3 regions of the Planococcus maritimus genome follow, and region 1 is predicted to be linked to each of the others. Evidence: riboswitches for the same ligand, from Rfam matches in the RefSeq annotation. Region 1 holds a riboswitch; each other region holds the start of a gene.
The links. A riboswitch is a leader RNA that binds a small molecule or an ion and turns the genes downstream of it on or off. The one in region 1 is predicted to bind cobalamin.
Positions count from the first base shown of each region.

Region 2: linked by a shared signal. The riboswitch ahead of BBI11_RS04045 (hypothetical protein) and the one ahead of BBI11_RS15505 (acyl-CoA thioesterase) in region 1 are both predicted to bind cobalamin.
Region 3: linked by a shared signal. The riboswitch ahead of BBI11_RS13160 (ABC transporter substrate-binding protein) and the one ahead of BBI11_RS15505 (acyl-CoA thioesterase) in region 1 are both predicted to bind cobalamin.

Region 1 is NZ_CP016538.2:3,131,530-3,138,535, reverse strand. Features, by position in the region: gene BBI11_RS15525 (organic hydroperoxide resistance protein) at 65-484, shown strand; gene BBI11_RS15520 (transcriptional regulator, SarA/Rot family) at 505-942, shown strand; gene BBI11_RS15515 (glutathione peroxidase) at 971-1,447, shown strand; gene BBI11_RS15510 (DUF3934 family protein) at 1,520-1,708, shown strand; cobalamin riboswitch at 2,903-3,081, shown strand; gene BBI11_RS15505 (acyl-CoA thioesterase) at 3,219-3,707, shown strand; gene BBI11_RS15500 (ribonucleoside-diphosphate reductase subunit alpha) at 3,709-5,886, shown strand; gene BBI11_RS15495 (ribonucleotide-diphosphate reductase subunit beta) at 5,894-6,940, shown strand; gene BBI11_RS15490 (flavodoxin domain-containing protein) at 6,921-7,006, shown strand, end outside.
Region 2 is NZ_CP016538.2:808,342-815,347, forward strand. Features, by position in the region: gene nhaC (Na+/H+ antiporter NhaC) at 1-834, shown strand, start outside; gene BBI11_RS04040 (ABC transporter substrate-binding protein) at 930-1,889, opposite strand; gene BBI11_RS04045 (hypothetical protein) at 1,886-2,428, opposite strand; cobalamin riboswitch at 2,595-2,774, opposite strand; gene BBI11_RS04050 (acyl carrier protein) at 3,140-3,388, shown strand; gene BBI11_RS04055 (AMP-binding protein) at 3,381-4,772, shown strand; gene BBI11_RS04060 (MBOAT family O-acyltransferase) at 4,858-6,309, shown strand; gene BBI11_RS04065 (hypothetical protein) at 6,390-7,006, shown strand, end outside.
Region 3 is NZ_CP016538.2:2,649,942-2,656,947, reverse strand. Features, by position in the region: gene BBI11_RS13175 (cation:proton antiporter) at 481-1,725, shown strand; gene BBI11_RS13170 (YwiB family protein) at 2,221-2,631, shown strand; gene argS (arginine--tRNA ligase) at 2,628-4,289, shown strand; cobalamin riboswitch at 4,334-4,514, shown strand; gene BBI11_RS13160 (ABC transporter substrate-binding protein) at 4,985-5,965, shown strand; gene BBI11_RS13155 (FecCD family ABC transporter permease) at 5,958-6,950, shown strand; gene BBI11_RS13150 (adenosylcobinamide amidohydrolase) at 6,951-7,006, shown strand, end outside.

The sequences.
Region 1 (7,006 bases):
TACATCGGGTACGATTTAAATTAATATAGATCGTGTAAGATATAATTCTTGGAGGGATATACTCATGAAACCAATTTTTGAAACGACCATGATCAATAGCGGCGGGCGCGAAGGCACCGTTTATTCACCAGACAATATTTTCAACCTTGATGTGGCAAAACCAGTGGCACTTGGTGGACAGCCGAACACAGCGACGAATCCTGAGCAATTATTTGCGGCAGGCTATAGCTCTTGCTTTAACAGTGCGTTGGACTTCGTGCTGGAACGTGATAAAGTGAAAGTAACGAATAGCGAAGTCACGGCAACGGTTTCCTTGCTGGGTGATAAAACGGATGGCGGCGTGAAACTTGCGGTGCGCCTAGAAGTCGACATTGATGGATTAGAAGAAGGCAAGAAACAGGAGTATGTCGATAAAGCTCATGCCTACTGCCCATATTCCAAAGCGATCAAAGATTCCGTGGACGTGGAGATTGTCGTTCGATAAGCAGAAAAACAGGTGATGAGATGGACAAACCGACCAAATTGGAACAGCAATTATGCTTTGAAGTGTATAAAGCTTCAAGCAATTTCTCGAAACTTTATGCCAAAACCTTAGAACCGTTCAGCCTGACCTTTACGCAGTATTTGGTGTTGCTCGTATTATGGGAACAAGACGGCTTGACGATGAAAGAAATCGGCGGGCAACTCGGCCTCGGCACCGGCACGCTAAACCCCATTATCAACCGGATGATTCAAAATGGCCGCATCGTGAAAGAGCAATCGGCTGAAGACCGCCGTGCTTTCCGGATCTCCTTGACCGAACAATCACGAGAGGATGAACAGCCGATCGAGGCAGCCATTCACGACAAGATCACCAGCTGCAATTACTTGGACGTGAATGCCATCGAACTGATGAACAACTTAAAAGCCTTGAATGCATTTTTCAGCGAGATGGATCTGTGAAAATTCGTGAAAATAGGAGTGATGAATGATGGGAATCTATGATATTCAGGTGACCGATGCCAGCGGAGAAGAGTATAAGCTCGAGCGCTATAAAGGCCAGCCGATGGTCATCGTCAACACGGCAACCAAATGCGGTTTGCGCGGGCAGTTCGACGGCCTCGAAAAAATCTACCAGCGCTATAAAGACGAAGGATTGGTCGTGCTTGGCTTTCCATCCGACCAGTTCGGCCAGGAAGTCGGCGAAGCGGCAGATGCCGAATCGTCATGTCGCATGACATACGGCGTGACATTCCCGATGCACGACATTATCAAAGTGAACGGAAAAGATGCGCACCCATTGTTTGATCATTTAACATCGAACACAAAAGGCTTCTTGTCGAGCGGCATCAAATGGAATTTCACAAAATTCCTAGTCGATCCAAACGGCAAAGTCGTGGCGAGGTTCGCACCGAAAGATACACCCGATTCCATGCACAAAGACATCCAGAAAGTGCTCGGAGCCTAAACACGAACTGTTCACGAAAGCGGCGGGATGTGGTAAGCTGAACGTCACGATGAGTGAACGGGAGTGAAAGAAATGGGCAAAGCAAAAGCAAAATCAAAAAGCGGCATCGGCAAAGGAACCGGCAAAAAAGGCTGGAACCGTTGGGAAAAAGGCAAGAACAAAGCCAAGAGCTTCAAGCCGTATACCAGCAAAGACAATAAAGAAGCCACGAACCAAAAAGGAAAACAGCCACAAGCTGAATCCGAATGGATCGACGGATAACAAAAGCCGCGCAGGCAAATGCGCGGCCTTTTTTATTTCCTGGGAAATAGAAATGATGGAGCTAAGCGGTGAGGATTTCTTTGCAGCTACTCTAAAGCAAGGAATTGAAAATTCATTTAAAGCACAAACCAAGCTTCAGAACGATCCCATAAGAAAATCCAGCTATCTTGCCGATGCGTGCCTCAGGAAGCGATTCCCCCGTTAGCCGGCAACTATCTTAAGGAGCAGATTTAATTAAACATACAAGAATTTATGAACTATCTTAGCCGGCTAGCGACAAGGGTGAGCCGACGCAGCAAGACAGGCGCTCTCCCTGGCTTGCTGCCAAAGGCCAACCCAAAGCAGGCCGGCGACTATTAAGTTGAAGCACAATCACAACATCGGAACAATTCCGCAAGCAATCTCTCACTATCTTCACCGAAGCTTGCCTCAGGAAGCGATTCCCCCACAAGCCGGCAACTAACTAAAGAAGCAGACCTAATTAAGCGCGCACTAATCAACGAAATCTCCAAGCCGACAGGGCGCAAAAGGGTGAGCCGAAGCCTTAGATAAATGTTTTATTCAAACATCAGGTCAAACACTTTGCTCCCACATCTGCTACGCAGATGCGTCGCAAATGAATCGGCTCAACTCCTTCTCGCCAATTCATTGGCTTATTGCGAAAGGCCAACCCAAAGCCCGGAGGCGATTAATAAAATGGAGCACAAAAAGAACGCCGAAACGATTTACTAATAAATCTCTCACTATCCACTTACATCCCTAATCCAGGAAGCGATTCCCCCACAAGCCGGCAACTAACTAAAGAAGCAGAGTTAATTAAACATACACGAATCTATGAAATGTTTTAGCCAGCCAGCGACAAGAGTGAGCCGACGCAGTAAGACAGGCGCTTTCCCTGGCTTACTGCCAAAGGCCAACCCAAAGCAGGTTGGCGACTACAAAGATGATGCATAACTAGAACACAGGAACGATTTCACAAGCAAGTTCTCGCTGTCTTCACCGAAACAGAAAATTTGAAAAACCTCGTATCAAAAAATAACCACAAAGTGAAAGGTTTCTACGAAAAACACAACAGCGACTAGACCCTTTTTCGCTTTCTTCAGGAACTCCGAGAAAATCCTTGCGGCAAAATTCGAACTGGTCTATAGTGAAACTACAAGATTTGGTGATGATGTAAAAAAACAACACCATATATAGTGATGCCGCAACAAAGGTGCCCACTACGGGCTGAATAGGGAATCCGGTGAAATCCCGGAGCTGTTCCCGCAACTGTAAGCGCAGACGAACCATGAAATCCCACTGTCTAATGGACGGGAAGGGCATGGCGAGAGTGACGCGCGAGCCAGGAGACCTGCCTTTGTTGTCGTTTTGCACTTCTCCGGGAATTGGGAAGGATGACAAAGGTTTATTTCGTGTGGCCCCAGTATGTCCACCTAATTAACTTGCGTTTATGCCCCCATTCTCTCTGGAGAATGGGGGCTTTTGTGTATTGGAAAAGGAGGAAAACAACATGAACAAAGAACAACTTCCGGCTGGCGTATCCAGGACTATCCAGTCTCGGCTCGTCTTGCCGCCGGATACCAACCATATGGGCACGATTTTCGGAGGCACAGTCCTCGCGTATATCGATGAAATCGCAGCGATTGCGGCGATGAAACATAGCCAGCGCGCGGTTGTGACCGCATCGATCGACAACGTCAATTTTCTATCCTCGGCGAAAGTCGGCGATATTTTAATTTTGGAAGGTGTCGTCATTTCAACTGGCCGGACTTCCATGGAAGTGTACGTCAAAGCAGAATGCCAGCATATCGAAAGCGGCACACGCAGTTTAACAACCACATCGATTTTAACAATGGTCGCTGTGGATGCAGAAGGCCGGCCGACGCCGGTCGCAAGCGTAGTGCCGGAAACGGACAATGAAAAACGATTGTTTGAGAACGCACAAGAACGAAAAGAACGCCGAATGATCGCAAACGAATACGCAAAGGAGCTGTGTTGAAATGACTTTAGGAGCAGTAGAACGAGATAAAAAAATTCAAGATGCATTAGACCGGGTATCGATGGACGAACCGCATTGGACTTTCGAAGCAGCAGGATTGTATTTGGAGAAATTATACGAACAAGCGGCACAAACACGCGGCTATAGCGCAGCGAACAAATACGACGATTTTTATGGATTGATCGAAGGACTGAGCCGACTCGGTATTTATTCGAAAGACTTGCTCGAAACTTATTCCGATGACGAAATCCGCCTATTGGGACGAGAAATTGCGCCAGAGCGTGATGAATTGTTCAATTACATCGGATTGTTTTTACTAGCAGACCGTTATTTGGCAAAAGATTATGACGGACGCGTTTGGGAATTGCCGCAGGAACGCTTTCTCATCATCGCGATGACTTTGATGCAAAAAGAACCGAAAGTACGCCGTCTCGAACTCGTCAAGGAAGCGTATTGGGCGATGAGCAATTTGTATATGACAGTGGCGACGCCGACCTTATCGAATGCGGGCAAGAGCTTCGGTCAAATGTCTTCATGCTTTATTGATACCGTAGCGGATTCGCTTGATGGCATCTACCAGAATAACTGGGACGTCGCACGCCTCAGCAAAGACGGCGGTGGCCTCGGTGTTTATTACGGAAAAGTGCGTGCACTTGGTTCCGACATTCGTAAATTCAAAGGCAATTCATCCGGCGTTATCCCGTGGATCCGTCTACTTAACGACACAGCCGTCAGCGTCGACCAGCTAGGCCAGCGCCAAGGTGCAGTGGCGGTCTATTTGGACGTCTTCCATAAAGACATTATGAATGGCTTCTTGGATTTGAAAACGAACAATGGCGATGAGCGCCGCAAAGCACACGATATTTTCACCGGCGTGTCGATTCCGGATTTGTTTATGCAAAAATTGCAGGAAACGGATGAAAACGGCCGCAGCATCGGCGAATGGCATACGTTCTGCCCGCATGAAGTCAAGCAAGTGATGGGTTGGAAAGACGAGCAGGGCAATTTGCTCGGCCTAGAAGATTTCTATGACGAAACCGACCGCAAATACTTCACGGAAAAATACGAAGAGGCGGTCAACCATCCTTTATTGGCCAGAAAATCGTTCCGTGCGATGGATATCATGGCGCGCATTATGGTGTCGCAGCTAGAGACCGGTACGCCGTATATGTTCTACCGCGACGAAGTGAACCGTGGCAACCCGAACAAGCACTTGCGCGGCATCGGCAAAACATCCATCTATTGCAGCAATCTATGCAGTGAAATCGCACAAAACATGTCGCCGACTGAAATCATCAAAGAATACAAAGACGAGGAAGGGAATCTCGTCACTGTGAAAAAACCGGGCGATTTCGTCGTCTGCAATTTATCATCGATCAACTTGCCAAGAGCGGTACAAGCAGACGTCTTGTCGCGTCTCATCCCGATTCAATTGCGCATGCTCGATAACGTCATCGATTTGAATACCATTTCTGTCGGCCAGGCAGAAGTGACAAACGGCAAATATCGCGCTGTTGGATTAGGTACATTCGGTTGGCACCACTTGCTGGCGCTTCGTGGCATCCATTGGGAAACGGAAGAAGCGGTTGACTATGCCGATACTTTATACGAAGAAATCGCCTGGCACGCTATCCGCGCATCCGCAGGGTTGGCGGAAGAAAAAGGTGCCTTCAGTGAATTCACAGGTTCTGAATGGCATACGGGCGAGTATTTCGAACGCCGCAATTATACCGGAGAGCGTTGGGATGCACTACGCCGTAAAGTCGCAACATCCGGCGTCCGCAATGGCTGGATGATGGCCGTTGCACCGAACTCATCGACTGCCAAAATCGGCGGTTCGACAGACGGCATCGATCCCTTGTATGCCGTCGAATACGCCGAAGAGAAAAAGAATTTCCGTTTTAACGTGACGGCACCGGATCTCAACCACCGGACATATGATTATTACCGCCGCGCGCGCCACGTATTGGACCAAAAGTGGAGCATCCGCCAAAACGCGGCGAGACAGCGCCATATCGACCAGTCGATCAGCTTTAATTTGTATGTGCCGCACACGATACGTGCCAAAGAATTGCTGGAATTGCATCTCGAAGCGTGGAAATGTGGCTTAAAGACGAGCTATTATGTGCGCAGCACGTCGCAAGAAGAAATCGAAGCATGCGAGGCATGTGAAAGCTAAGGAAAGGATGAGAAGTATGGAAACTTTAACGAAACAGCCATTGATGGACCCGGAAGCACCAAACCGTTCGACCGCCATTGTTGGCGGGGCGAGCTCCGGTTTGCTCAATTGGAATGATATTGCCCATCCGCATATGTATGACTTGTATCAAGCGCTACTCGCAAACTTCTGGAAAGCGCAGGAAATCAATATGCAGGATGACATCAAAAACTGGGATTCGCTAACAGATACTGAGAAAGACGTCTTCTTGCGCATCAATACGCAGCTGGCGTCACTCGACAGCCTGCAGACGCCGACGATGACTCAAGTCATGGATTACGTCAGCGATTCCAGCTTCAAGTCGATTTTTGCGGTCATCGCTCAGCAGGAAGCGGTCCACACCGAGTCGTATTCCTACGTTCTCAGCTCGCTCGTGCCGCTCGATGAACAAAATCGCCGTTTTGATGAAGCAAAGAACGACCCGCTCGTTAGAAAGCGCAACGCACGCATCTTGTCTGCGTACGAAGCGTTCCGCACCGAGCCTGATTTGGAAAACTTATTGAAGCTTGCGGTCAATTCGATTAATTTGGAAGGCATTTATTTCTATGCCGGTTTTGCGTTTTTCTACCATCTCGCGCGCCAACAAAAAATGCTGAAGACCAGCACGATGATCAGCTATATCCAGCGCGACGAAATGCAGCACGCCTATTTCGTGTCCCAGTTTATCCGCATCTTGATCGCGGAAAACCCGGAACTTGCGACAGATGACATGAACAATTGGATTCGAGAGGAAGTGGCGCATGCCGTCGAACTTGAAAAGGAATGGGCCCAGCATATCCTCGGGGAGATCGATGGCCTGGATTTGGATGAGTTCAACGAATACGTCGAGTATTTAGCTAATAAACGGCTGCGCCAAATCGGCCTCGGCAATCTTTATGAAACACGCGACAATCCGATGCCGTGGATCCGCGTTTTCGGTGACGACATGATGAATAGCACGAAATCCGATTTCTTTGAACAGAAATCGCGCGCCTATACGAAAGTTTCGGAGTCGAATGGCTTTGACGAACTCTAAGCCAAAGATTGCAATTGTTTATGCATCCGCGACAGGGCACACGGAACGCCTCACTGAAATGATCGT
Region 2 (7,006 bases), 960 kb from region 1:
TTTGAACACATTCGCAATATGGGCTGGACGACGATTCCTGCCTTTATCTTAACGCTGGTGTTCTTCGGGCTATTATCGCCATCTGTGAGCTTGGATCATACGGAAAACATCGCTTTGTTTAAGGAAGGCTTGCTTGAGACCGGCTTGATCCATTGGTACGCTTTAACACCGCTTGTCGTCTTAATCGTCTTGACGGTCTTCAAAGTGCCAGCGGTGTTGACCTTGGCCGCGAGTTCAGTGGTCGCTCTTGGCGTATCCCTATTCCATCAGAGCCTGCAAGTGTCATCGATGCTCGGCATCCTGTTTGGTGGCTACCAATCGTCGACTGGCATTGATGAAATTGATGCATTGCTGTCACGGGGCGGCATGGCAAGCATGTTCTTCACCATCGCCTTGGTCCTGCTCGCACTGAGCATGGGCGGTTTGTTATTCAAGCTTGGCATCATCCAAAACCTGCTTGCGAAAATCGAAAGTCTGCTGAAGAAAGTATCTTCTGTCATCGTCGCGTCTGCCTTGACGGCGATTGGCACGAATATCCTCGTCGGGGAACAATATTTATCGATCTTGCTGACGGGCCAGGCGTTTCAGGAGCCGTATAAGAAAGTCGGCTTGGCTGGAAAGAACCTGAGCCGCGTCATGGAAGATGCAGGGACAGTCGTCAATCCACTCGTGCCGTGGAGCGTCTGCGGGATTTTCATCGCCTCGGTTTTGGACGTTTCGACATTGGAATATTTGCCATTTGCGTTCTTCTGCTTGCTGTCGCCAATTTTGACAGTGTTGCTCGGAGTGAGCGGGAAAACTTTGACGTATATTGAGGAAAGTTCAGTGAAATGATTCGCTAGCAAAATATTCGCGACGATGAATAGAAAAAAGCGCAACCGATCCAATCGGCTGCGCTTTTTTTCGGTTGAATAGATAATGGAACAGACTTACTCCATCAATTCCGGATAAACGGTTTCTGCGACCAGCTGCACGGCTTCGCCGATGCGCGGCCCAGGGCGGGAAGTGATGTCGGAATCGATGAAATGGACTTCGCCGTTTTCGATTGCCTCAACAGCTGACCAGCTATCGCGCGCTTCAATGTCACCAACGGCATCTTCGACATATGACACGGTCGTCAAGATGGTTTCAGGGTCGCGGGTGATGACTTCTTCTTCAGAAATATTCGGCCAGCCTTCGAGATCTTCAAAGACATTGGTCACTTGAGCGTGGTCGAGAATTTCCTGCATGAACGTGGACTTGCCGGTTGTGTAAATTTCAGGAGACGGGCTAATCTCCACGTAAACTTCTTCTTGCTCTTCTACAGCTGCGAGGCGTTCCTGGACATCTTCGATTTGCGTCTGAATGCCTTCGATTACTTCAGCGCCTTTGTCTTCTTTAGCCAGGACAGAAGCGATTTGTTCGATATCGCCATATACTTCGTCAAATGAAGTCGCGGATTGAATGACGAATACCGGAATGTCTGCGTCTTCTAGTTGAGATAGGGCAGGCGGCGCTTCGCCGGTAGAGTAGGCCAAGACGACATCCGGGTCAAGCTGGATAATTTTTTCGGCATTGAATTCGACAGAATCACTGACACGTTCAATGTCTTGTGCCGCTTCCGGATAGTTGTCGAAGTCGGTCACGCCGACCAATTGATCTCCTGCACCTAGTGCAAAGACAATCTCGGTATTGCTTGGGATGAGGGAGACAATCGTTTCAGGCGCTTGCTCGAATTCGATGTCTTCGCCTCTATCATCGGTAACCGTGTACGGCGTGTCGCCTGAAGTTTCCGTTGCCGTTTCTTCCGGTGTTTCTTCTGTCGCAGGGGCTTCGGCCGAGTCATCTTGGCAAGCGCCAAGAGTTAAAGCGAGTGGAATGCTGAGTAAAAGAAATGATTTGATTTTCACGAGTGAGTCTCCTTTTTCTTCATGCGTTTTGTTGGATACGATTTACTGACGAACGGGATTTCATCGACGCCGTGCTGCTTATTGGCATAGACGGCCATCACGAAAAAGACATTGGCGAGCAGGTTGGTGTAGTCCATCAAATGCTCCGGCACTTCGCGTTCGAGCGTCACGTGGTGAAGGGCGCGGACGGATTTTTTCGCTTCGCTGCGGCAGACGTGAAGAATGCACGCACCGTGCGTTCCTTGCGGCAAGACAAACTGATCGATTTGTTCTTTCACTTCCGCCACGTAGCGATCATACAATTCGCTGAGCTCGGCGAGATCTTGTTCCGTGATGGCAAGTTTCCCGCGCACAGAGCCGTTTAAATGGTAGACCATCGGCTGCAAATAGCGCAGATCGTCAACGATGACAGGAATATCGTTCGTTGCGATGGCTTCGCCGATCCGCGTCGTCAAGGAATCGGTGCGAATCTCGAAGTCGACCGTCGAGGCGCTTTCCCGCATGAACGGGTAGCATAGGTAGCGCATGTCTTTTTTCATCTGTTCACCTCCTAAATAGAATCCGTAAATATCAGCAGACGTATCGCTTCTGAAAAGACATAAAAAAGCCACTCTCAACGAAGAGAGTGGCACGATTGCGAATATCGGGCATAAAGCCGTCCATAGGAAAAAGTTGCCGTAGATCCTCTTATCTTCCGAAGAGCAAAAATACGTTCAGAAAAAGGTAGGTCTCCTGGCTTGTGCATCGATTTACTCTAAGGCCTTCCCGGGTCTCCCCAGTGGCATCTCTTATTTCATACGCACTTACAGTTGCGGAAACAGCTCCGGATTTTCACCGGATTCCCTGTTACGCTGACGAATCAGCACCTTTTCCCTGCATGATTATTTACTTAGTTTCAGTGTAGCACTTTTGTTTTGGATTTAGGAGAGGAGAACCAAAATGTTTAGGGCTTTCAGTCGGTTATTTGGAAGAATTAGCGCAACGCTTAGGAGGAGCAGGAACAATAACCACCTAAGCCGTGTAGCGATAGCGTTTATCACGCATAAATACGAAGTTGACTTTTCATTGGTTGGATTTATAATTGACTGTGATAATCATTTTCAATTAAACAATTTACGAAGCAAATCTATAAAGCTGTTGTCGCTGTGAAACACTGCCGCGGCACTGTAAGTTCTCGTGTATGGAATCTGGTTGAAAAGCCATTCTTTCTGCAGAGACAACTGACAACCAGAATGGAAAGGGTGTAACAAATGAAGAATATTGAAAAATACAGAAATGCTTTCGTGGAGGCATTGGAAATAGATGAAGATGAAGTAGGGGAAGAGCTAGTATTGGGTGAGACGAGTGAATGGGATTCGCTTGGCCATATGATTCTCATCTCCACGATGGAAGAGGCCTTTGACGTCTCTTTGGATTCCGAATGGATGTCCGAATTCGATTCGTACCAGTCTGGACTCAAGTTATTGGACCGATTAGGAGTAGACTTCATCAATGAATAGTTTCAACCAATTGGAGGCGTTTGGAGACCGCACGGCCATATATGCGGAGCGGGAATACTCGTACGCTGCAATGGTCGAGATTGCTGATTCGATTAGCCGACAAGTTGGAGAGCGAACGCTCGTTTTTTGTTTATGTGCCAATAATAAAGAGTCAGTATTCGGCTATGTGGGCTTTCTTCGAGGCGGTATTGTGCCGGTGCTGTTGGATGCTTCGATTCAAGCAGACCGGCTTGACCGGCTGATTGAGCTGTATCAGCCTGCGTATATTTGGGCGAACCGTGAAAACGAAGACCTCGCAAAAACGATGAATCGGTCATTTGAGTTTGGGGAGTATTCTTTATTCGAATGCCCGGCCGTTCATCAACACGAGCTAGATGAACATCTTGCGCTCCTTTTAACAACCTCAGGAAGTACGGGCAGCCCCAAATTTGTCCGCTTAAGTTACGAAAACATTTTCAGTAATGCTGACTCAATTCGGGAGTACTTAGATATCCAAGAAGACGACAAACCGATCACCACGCTTCCGATGAATTATTCATACGGACTGTCGATCATCAATAGCCATCTCATCTGTGGCGCGGCGATCATTTTGACGGATGCCTCGATCTTGAAAAAAGAATTTTGGGATTTGTGCAAAGAGCGGCAAGCAACGACATTCGGGGGAGTTCCGTTCGTGTACGAGATGCTTGATAAGTTGAAGTTTGAACAGTTCGACCTCCCAAGCTTAAAAACACTGACGCAAGCCGGAGGGAAACTGAACGCCAAGCTCTCGTCTAAATTTGCGGAACTCTGCCAGCAAAAAGGAATTCGATTTGTCACGATGTACGGTCAAACCGAAGCGACAGCGCGGATGAGCTACTTGCCGCATGAAAAAAGCCTCGAGAAAGCCGGAAGCATCGGCATCGCGATCCCCGGCGGCAAATTGATGCTGCAAGATGGCAATGGTGAGCCGATCACGTCGCCACACGTAGTCGGGGAATTGATCTACCAAGGAGCCAATGTGTCTTTAGGCTATGCGGAATCCTCAGCCGACCTGTCGAGCAAAGACGACAATCACGGAACGCTGCATACAGGGGATCTGGCATACTTTGACGAGGACGGCTATTTCTTTATAACGGGACGCACGAAACGAATCCTTAAAATTGCCGGAAGCCGCATCAGTTTAGATGAAGTGGAAGGACTGTTGCATGAGCAAGGGCATGACTGTGTCTGCTCAGGAACAGATGATAAATTATTCATTTACACATTAAAGGAAGACCAAGTGCAAATTAAAAAAATAATTAAGGAAAAATTAAACTTAAAGGGCTTTAAAGTAATAAGCATTGAGGAATTCCCACGCAACGATTTCGGGAAAATCCTATATGCGGAGCTGCCTAGTGCATAGGCGGCAGGACCAGCTGCATCTGCAGTAGGACCTGGCTTCCTTCAGACAAAAGCATCCTTTAGTTGATTAATTATCAGGTGATCGAATGACGTTTATCTCAATTGAATTTCTACTATTTTTCGCCGTAATCGTTTTTGCGTATTACTCCATCCCACATCGCTGGCGATGGGTTCTTTTATTGGCTGCCAGTTATAGTTTCTATGCCAGCTTAAGCGGCTATTTTGTCTTCTTGCTGTTGACCAGTACAGCGTTTTCGTATGTGACCGGAATCCTGATTGAAAAACAGGAAACGAAAAAACAAAAGAAGAAAGTCATGCTCGTGGGCATTGGCGTCTTGTTGTTTTTTCTTGGCTGGTTTAAGTATTTTAACTTCGTCAACGATTCACTTCGCGCCATTTCAGCCTATTTGAATGTGGATTACACTATTCCTTATCAGGAAATTATCCTGCCGATCGCGATTTCTTTTTATACGTTCCAGGCAGTCAGTTACTTGGTGGACATTTACCGCGGCAAGCTAAAAGCGGAAATGCATTACGGCTATTTTTCCATCTATTTCGCCTTTTTCCCGCAATTGGTGGCGGGGCCGATCGAACGCGCGAAAAAGCTGCTTCCACAATTTAAAGCAGAACAAACCTTAAAATACGAAAACTTAAGTTATGGAATGAAGCGAATCGCCTGGGGATTTTTTAAGAAGACTTTGATTGCGGACCGGCTCGCGCCCATCGTAGCGAGTGTGTACGATAACCCGGATGCAACCGGGTCACAAATCGTCCTCGCAACCATTTTATTTTCGGTTCAACTTTACGCCGATTTTTCCGCACTTAGCGACATTGCAATTGGCTGCGCCAGAATGCTTGGAATTAAATTGACCGAAAACTTCAAGCAGCCGCATTTTGCCACATCGATCGGGGATTTCTGGAACCGTTGGCACATTACGTTTTCTACCTGGCTTAGAGATTATATCTTCGTGCCGTTATGTAAAGGGAAAAAGAAAAGAAGCGAAATTTACGTAGCCATCATCATCACGTTTTTAATCAGCGGCATTTGGCACGGAGCTGCTTGGAGTTTTGTGTTATGGGGGCTGATTCACGGGTTTTACCGCGTATTTGGCGACCATACGAAACAAGCTCGTGGGAAGATGGCATCATTTACCTACTTGGACCGAAATCCCACATTCCATAAATGGGTGAAAATCGCGATTACGTTCTTATTGGTTTGTTTTTCTAGAGTGTTCTTCCGGTCGGATTCAGTGACTGCCGCATTTACCAATGCACAGCTATTCTTAACGCCTAGCTCGTGGCGGCCGTCCGGAATCATAGAAGCGTTCGAGATATTTTCACTGCTCGATCTAGCCATCTTTGCGTTTTTCTTTGTCGTCATGCAGTTGTTCCACCATGTGGAAAGAAAGAATACCTCGACATGGAACTGGCTATCGCAACGCCCCGTATTCGCCCGTTACGCTGTATACGTATTAATCGTTGTATCCGTCTTGGTATTCGGTGCGACAGGTCAAGGGTTCGTATATGGTGGATTTTAACCGGAAAGGTGCCCGCGTAATCTAAGCGCGGGCTATCCAGTCAATTAAGGAAAAGAACTACAGCAACGAAAGGATTTGCCATGGGCCGTTTATTCATAAAATTAACCATTATCATCACTGTGGCTTTGCTATTGTTTATACCGATCAATAACTTTGTCAAGCAGTCACGGAGTTACAATATCAACGACGACATCTTGGCGTTTAAGAAAGACCCGCATCCGGTCGACATCATCAATCTTGGCGCATCCCATTCAATGTACGGCTATTATTTCAAACCGACTGGCCTGTCTCACTTGGATCTGGCGCTGCCTGCCCAGACGCTTCAATACGATTTTAAATTGCTGAAAGAGTACGGCGAGCATTTAAAGCCGAATGGGGTGGTCATCGTTTCAATCTCCCAACTGTCTTTCGTCAATAGTAAGGACATGGACGTCGGGCGCTATTATGAAATTTTAGACCACAGCGAAATTGAACCATTCAGTATGGTGGATTATTACCGGTATTTATACTTCCCGGGCACCAATAGCGAAATCTTCACTTCCGCCCTTTCAAGCAAATGGAAAGGCTTTACATGGACTTCCCATCAATCCTGGGCAAACGATGGCAAAAACTATGCGGAAAGAAAGACAGAGTTCATAGAAGAGCAGTATAGGGAAGCATCCGCCAACGATGAAATCGAGCAAAATGTAAAGCAATT
Region 3 (7,006 bases), 480 kb from region 1:
GAAGAAAAGCGGAAGCGCCCACGTGGAAGCTAAGCTAAGTGCGCGACGTCCTGTCGCAACGCTTAGCTGACCCACATCCTGTGGGCCCTCGACGGGCATAAGACAATCTGGCGAAGCGGCGCTCTTTGCCGCACAGCCAGAATGGCTTATGACCCGAGGAGCTAGGCGCTGCAACTGGACAAGAAGAAAAGCGAAAGCGGCTTTATGGAGGCTAAGCTAAGTGCGCGATGTCCTGTCGCAACGCTTAGCTGACTCACATCCTGTGAGCCCTCGACAGGCGTAAGACGATCTGGAGAAGCGGCGCTTTTTGCCATATAGCTAAACATGAAAACGAAACAGCCGGCCTGGCATCCAACAGGTCGGCTGTTTCTTTTTTTTATAGATTGTGAAGAGGAAGAGGTCTTTTTCCCGAGATAGATGTTTACGCAATCGCTTTTAGAGAAATGGGTAAGAAAAGAAATAAAAGGGGGATGCTGTGCGATGCATGATTTTAATGAAGTCTTCATACAAATATTGATTCTCCTGGCGATTGCCATTGCGGTGGTCGGGGTGGCGAAAAAAGTCGGGCAACCTGATACGATCGCACTTGTGTTGGTCGGCTTGTTCCTGGGCGTTGTCAATTTGCCGTTTCCTCTGATTGACCAGGCTGAAGCATTCATCACCCAGTCAGAAGTGTTTCAAGTCATTATCATTTCCTTGTTTCTGCCGATTTTACTTGGGGATGCAACGCTGAAATTGCCCTTTCATCATTTGTATCAGCAGAAAAACACAGTCATTGGAATGGCGCTTGGCGGGACGTTTCTGTCATTTTTGCTGATTGGATTTGCAGCACATTATCTACTGGGCCTCCCTATTGCCGTAGCCTTTACCTTTGCGGCCTTGATGAGTGCGACAGACCCAATCAGCGTCCTGTCGATCTTTAAATCTGCAGGGGTTTCACAAAAGCTGTCGACTATCATGGAAGGGGAATCTTTGTTCAATGACGGCATCGCCATCGTCCTTTTCCAAATTTCCTCTATTTATCTGCTGACGTATATAGAAATGGGATGGGCCGGTGTAGGGAGCGGCGTGTGGATGTTTTTAAGATTTGCAGTAGGCGGGGTATTGGTCGGATTAGTGCTTGGCTTCATCTTTTCTCAAGTTATCCGATTTTACGACGATTACCCGTTTGAAATCGCTGTCTCTGCACTTTTGTTCTTCGGCAGTTATTTTATCGCAGAGCATCTCCACGTATCCGGTGTAATTGCGGTAGTTGCGGGAGGCTTCGTGTTTGGTGATTATGGCGGAAAAATCGGCATGTCGAAAACGACTGAACGAAATATCAATTCCTTCTGGGACGTCATCACGCTGATTGCCAATTCACTTATCTTCCTCATTGTGGGCCTCGAAATTCGCAATATCGATTTCATGGGTCAATGGGGCATCATTGCCTTAGCGATTGTCATTGTCATCGTCGCGAGAATTATTGCGCTGTTCATCAGTACGATGCCGGCGAAAAGTTTGAATAGGAAAGAACGAATTTTATTAAACTGGGGCGGACTAAAGGGCAGTTTATCGATTGCTTTAGCTCTCAGCCTTCCGTCTAGCTTCGAAGGAAGAGAAACCATCTTGCTGTTAACGTTTTCCGTCGTGCTGTTTTCCTTAATCGTCCAAGGGCTAACGATCAAACCGCTGATCGGCAAATTAGGACTAAAAGAGAAAGTTTCAGAAGAAAATACTCACTAAGCAAACTGGCTTGAGAAATCAAGCCAGTTTTTAGGTTGTTGAGAAAGTTAAGAAGCCGCATTTTCCGAAGCTTATCGCACGACTCCGTGGGCTCGCGCCCAAGCCTCCTCAGCCGCTTCGCGTCCTGCGGGGTCTCGGTCGTCTCGCTTTACCACTGGAGTCGAGCGTACGCTTCTCCAAATACTTAGAGAGTTTGTTGATTTTTCATTGTGAAATAGTCTCCCACTCTTTTCATTAATTGAGGATAATAGACTTCTTCAACACTCTGTAAACTGGCTTGAGAAATCAAGCCAGTTTTTTTATGGAAGTAAAAAGGAGTGACTTCTTTTGTGTATGCTGATGAAATGTTTGCTGCTCTTATGGAATTCTGCAAGACACCTGACACTTGATCCTATTGCTTCTTTTGCATAATGTCGAAATTGAAACTTAATTGAAAACAACCGTCAATTCGGGCTATAATGGAACGGTTATCAACAAACGGAGAGGCGGATGCATATGAAAAAATCAGTGAATATCAAATTGACGACGATCATCCGCCAGCCGGATGCCGAAGATCAAGTGATGGAACTGCGTTCAGAAGGTGTCTTGACCGAGAAAAACGGGCGCCGCTATTTGCAATACGATGAGCGGCAAGACGATCTTGATATCCGGACAACGGTCAAACTCGGCGAAACCGACGCGGTCGTGATGCGCAGCGGAGGCTTGCAAATGCGCTTGCCATTCCTGCTGAATAAAGAGCAGACCGGCAATTTGCGCCATGGCGAGGAATCGTTCATGCTGACGACAAAAGCGCATGAACTCATCATGACAGCAGATCGTTTCAAAGTAAGATACGATCTAGCGCTCGGCAACGATTTTGCTGGCGAATACGAAATGGAAATACAGTTTACGGAGGGAACCAAATGAACGCAGTAGAACAAGTACAGCAAAACATTAAACAGGCGATTGCCGAAGCGGTCCAAAAAGCGGGTCTTACAGAAGAACCGATTCAGGTCCAATTGGAATCACCGAGAGATAAAGCGAACGGCGATTACGCGACGAACGTGGCAATGCAATTGACACGCCTTGCGAAAAAGCCGCCGCGTGCGATTGCAGAAGCGATCGTGGAAAACTTGGATACACAATCAGCGAATATCGAAAAAGTCGAAATCGCTGGCCCTGGCTTCATTAACATCGTTATCCAAAAAGATTACTTGAACGATGTCATTAAAACGGTACTCGAGCAAGGCGCAGAATACGGCCGCTCGAATGCCGGCAACAGCCAACGCATCCAAGTCGAGTTTGTTTCAGCAAACCCGACAGGCGACCTGCACCTAGGCCATGCCCGCGGTTCTTCTGTCGGCGACTCGATGTGCAATATCTTGGACCTTGCTGGCTATGATGTGTCCCGTGAGTATTACATCAACGATGCCGGAAACCAAATCAATAATTTGGCTTTGTCGATTGAAGGACGTTATTTCGAAGCCTTGGGCAAAGGCGAAAGCATGCCAGAAGATGGCTACCGCGGACAGGACATCATCGATATCGCAGCAGCGCTCGTAGAAGAGCACGGCGATAAATTCCTGCAGATGACAGAGCAAGAACGCTATAAAGCATTCCGTGAGCACGGCTTAAAAGTAGAGCTTGCGAAATTGCAGAAAGACTTGGCAGATTTCCGCGTTCACTTCGATGTGTGGTATTCGGAAACGTCCCTATACGAAAATGGCAAGATCGATGCGGCACTGAAAAAACTGCACGACAATGGCCATATTTATGAAGAAGACGGCGCGACTTGGTTCCGTTCGACAACATTCGGTGACGACAAAGACCGTGTGCTCATCAAAAACGATGGCACGTATACGTATTTGACGCCGGATGTCGCTTACCACGAAGACAAGATTCAGCGCGGCTTCGATAAGCTCATCAATATTTGGGGAGCTGACCACCATGGGTATATCCCGCGTATGAAAGCAGCCATCGAAGCACTCGGATATGACCGCGATACGCTTGAAGTGAGCGTCATTCAAATGGTGCAATTGTATAAAGACGGCGAAAAGATGAAGATGAGCAAACGGACCGGTAAAGCCGTCACTATGCGTGAATTGGTCGAGTTGGTCGGCCTGGATGCGGTTCGTTATTTCTTCGCGATGCGCTCTGGCGATTCGCATATGGATTTCGACTTGGATTTGGCCGTTTCCCAGTCTAATGAAAATCCGGTTTATTATTCACAATACGCACATGCTCGTATCTGCTCAATTCTGCGCCAGGCAGCGGAACAGAACTTTACCGCTTCCACTGAGCACTTGGAGTTATTGACGGATGAAAAAGAAATCGAAGTCTTGAAGAAAATCGGCGATTTCCCGCAAGTTATAGCAGATGCTGCAAAACTTCGCGCGCCTCACCGCGTGACAACGTACATCCATGAATTGGCATCAAATTTCCACAGCTTCTATAACGCCAATAAAGTACTGGATGCCAGCAACGAAGACATGACGCGTGCGCGCTTAGCCTTGATCGAAGGGGTCAAAACAACGCTTGCGAACGCCTTGAAGACAGTCGGCGTCCAAGCACCTGAAAAAATGTAGAAGACAACTAAAGCTTTCGGTGTATAATGGAGTCATCAAATCAACTGAATAGCCATCATGAAGGTGCTTATGTCTAAGAACATGAGTTAAAAGGGAAGCCGGTGCAATTCCGGCGCGGTCCCGCCACTGTATGTGAGAGCAAACTGCAATGCCACTGGAAACTCCGGGAAGGCGCAGCGAGCAATGACCACAAGCCAGGAGACCTGCCTTCTTGAACACCGAACCGAAAGCTTGCGAGGACAGGCCGGACGCGCTTGTTTTTGCGAATCGTCCTGTAAGTCCCCCGCAGTTTTACTGCGGGGGACTTTTTTAATAGAAAAGCGGAAGCGGCTGTTCTGCCTCGACAGGCGTAAGACGGGTGGCCGAAGCGGCGCTCTTTGCCGCACAGGGCAGTCGGCTTACGACCCGAGAGGCAAGCCGCTGGAGCTAGACAAGAAGAAAAGCGTAAGTGCCCGTTCAGCTCCGACAGGCATAAGATAGTCTGGCGAAGCGGCGCTTTTTGCCGCACAGCCAGAATGGCTTATGACCCGAGGAGTTGGGCACTGGAGTCTAGACAACAAGAAAAGCGGAAGCGGCTGAGTGGAAGCTAAGCTAAGTGCGCGACGTCCTGTCGCAACGCTTAGCTGACTCAAATCCTGTGAGCCTCCGAGCGAGCGCTTGGTAGGGAAAACATGAAAACATCAGGGGGAATGAACATGGAGAAAATATGGAAATTCGGAGCAGCTGCAGGAATGGCTGCCATTGTACTGGCTGGATGTGGCGACGAAGAAGCGGCACCGGTTGAAGATCAAGAAACAGAAACACCAGCGGAACCGCCTACAGAAGCAACAGAAGTGGAATTTCCAGTGACCTTAGTCGACGCAATGGGTGATGAAGTGGTTATTGAAGAAGAACCGGAAACATTTGTTTCAATGATTCCTTCAAATACGGAAATCGCTTACGAGCTAGGGTTGGGAGAAAAACTAGTCGGCGTATCGGATTTCGATAATTATCCGGAGGCAGTAGCGGATCTTGAGAAAATTGGTGGCCAAGAATTTAATGTAGAGAAAATCATCAGCCTGCAACCGGATGTCGTATTGGCTCATGAATCAGGGCTTGGCATGGGAACTGATGGATACCAGCAATTGCGCGATGCTGGTTTGAATGTCTTTGTCGTAGAAAATGCCGAAACCTTTGACGAAGTATACGAAACGATTTCCACGATTGGCCAAGTATCCGGCGCCGTAGAGGCAGCAGATGGCTTGATCGAGGAAATGGAAGTACAAGTAGCAGAAATTGAAGAACTGGCAGCGAACGTCGAGGAATCGAAATCAGTATTTGTAGAAATTGGCAGTGAACCGGAACTGTATACAGCTGGAACCGGAACATTCATCCATGAAATGCTAACGATGATTCAAGCGGAAAATGTCGCTGGCGGTGAAGAGGGTTGGATCAGCATGGATCCGGAAGCGGTTGTTGCCGCAAATCCTGATATTATCATCACGACAGAAGGCGGTTATATCGAAAATGCTGCCGAATTGATCAAAGAGCGCAGTGGTTATGCAGAGCTGACGGCTGTGCAGGAAGATGCCATCTACGAATTGAACCCTGATACTGTTACACGCCCAGGCCCGCGTTTGACGGAAGGTTTGATGACTTTGGCGGAAGTGATTTATCCGGAGACTTTCAGTGAGTAAATCGGCACTTGCCTATTTAGTCTCCCTGATTTTATTGGGCGGGGCGGTAGTGCTCGGTGTGACGGTGGGAACCGTGCCGATTTCCCCGTCAGTTATTTGGAATCCTGCTTCAGACGAAGCGGCGGCCAATATTTTATGGAATATCCGCATGCCGAGAGTAGTGCTTGCGGGACTGGTCGGTGCGGCACTGGCGATTGCGGGCGCAGCTTTTCAAGGCTTGCTGAAAAACCCGCTCGCGGATCCATACACGTTGGGAGTGTCGTCTGGTGCCGCTGTCGGTGCTGTGATGACACTTTTTTTCGGCATCTCCATTCCGTTTCTCGGCCTATTCACCTTGCCAGTCATCAGCATGATCGGTGCTTTGATCACGATGCTTGCCGTTATGGGCTTTGCGCGGTTGGTTGATCGCTCGATGAAGATGGAGACGGTTATTTTGACCGGCATCATCTTCAGCTCATTCCTGGGGTCGATCATGTCTTTAATGATTGCATTGACCGGTGAAGAATTACGGCAAATCATTGGCTGGCTGCTTGGCAGCGTATCGATGCGCGGTTGGCCTTATGTGCAAATGGCGCTGCCGTTTGTGCTGGTGGGCTCGTTCGTCTTATGGCTTTACCGCCGCGAATTAAATGCGATGCTGTTTGGCGAAGAACGTGCTCAGCATCTTGGCGTCGACGTCAAACGAAGCAAAATGGCAATTTTGATCGGCGGTTCGGTCTTGACCGGATCCGCTGTTGCCGTTTCCGGGACAATTGGATTTGTTGGCTTGGTCGTTCCGCATATGACACGTCTCGTGTGGGGATCTGATCATCGCCATGTCTTGCCCTTATCGTTCATCAACGGAGCTGCACTGTTAATTGTTTGTGACTTGGTGGCACGGACGATCATTTCGCCGACGGAATTGCCGATTGGGGTCATCACCGCATTTATCGGGGCACCGGTCTTTGCATTTATCTTTTTCCGCCAGCGCAGAGGAGGGCTGTAAATGTTGCAAATCGAAAATCTGTCCGGTGGCTATGGCGACAAAAAAATCGTCAAGGA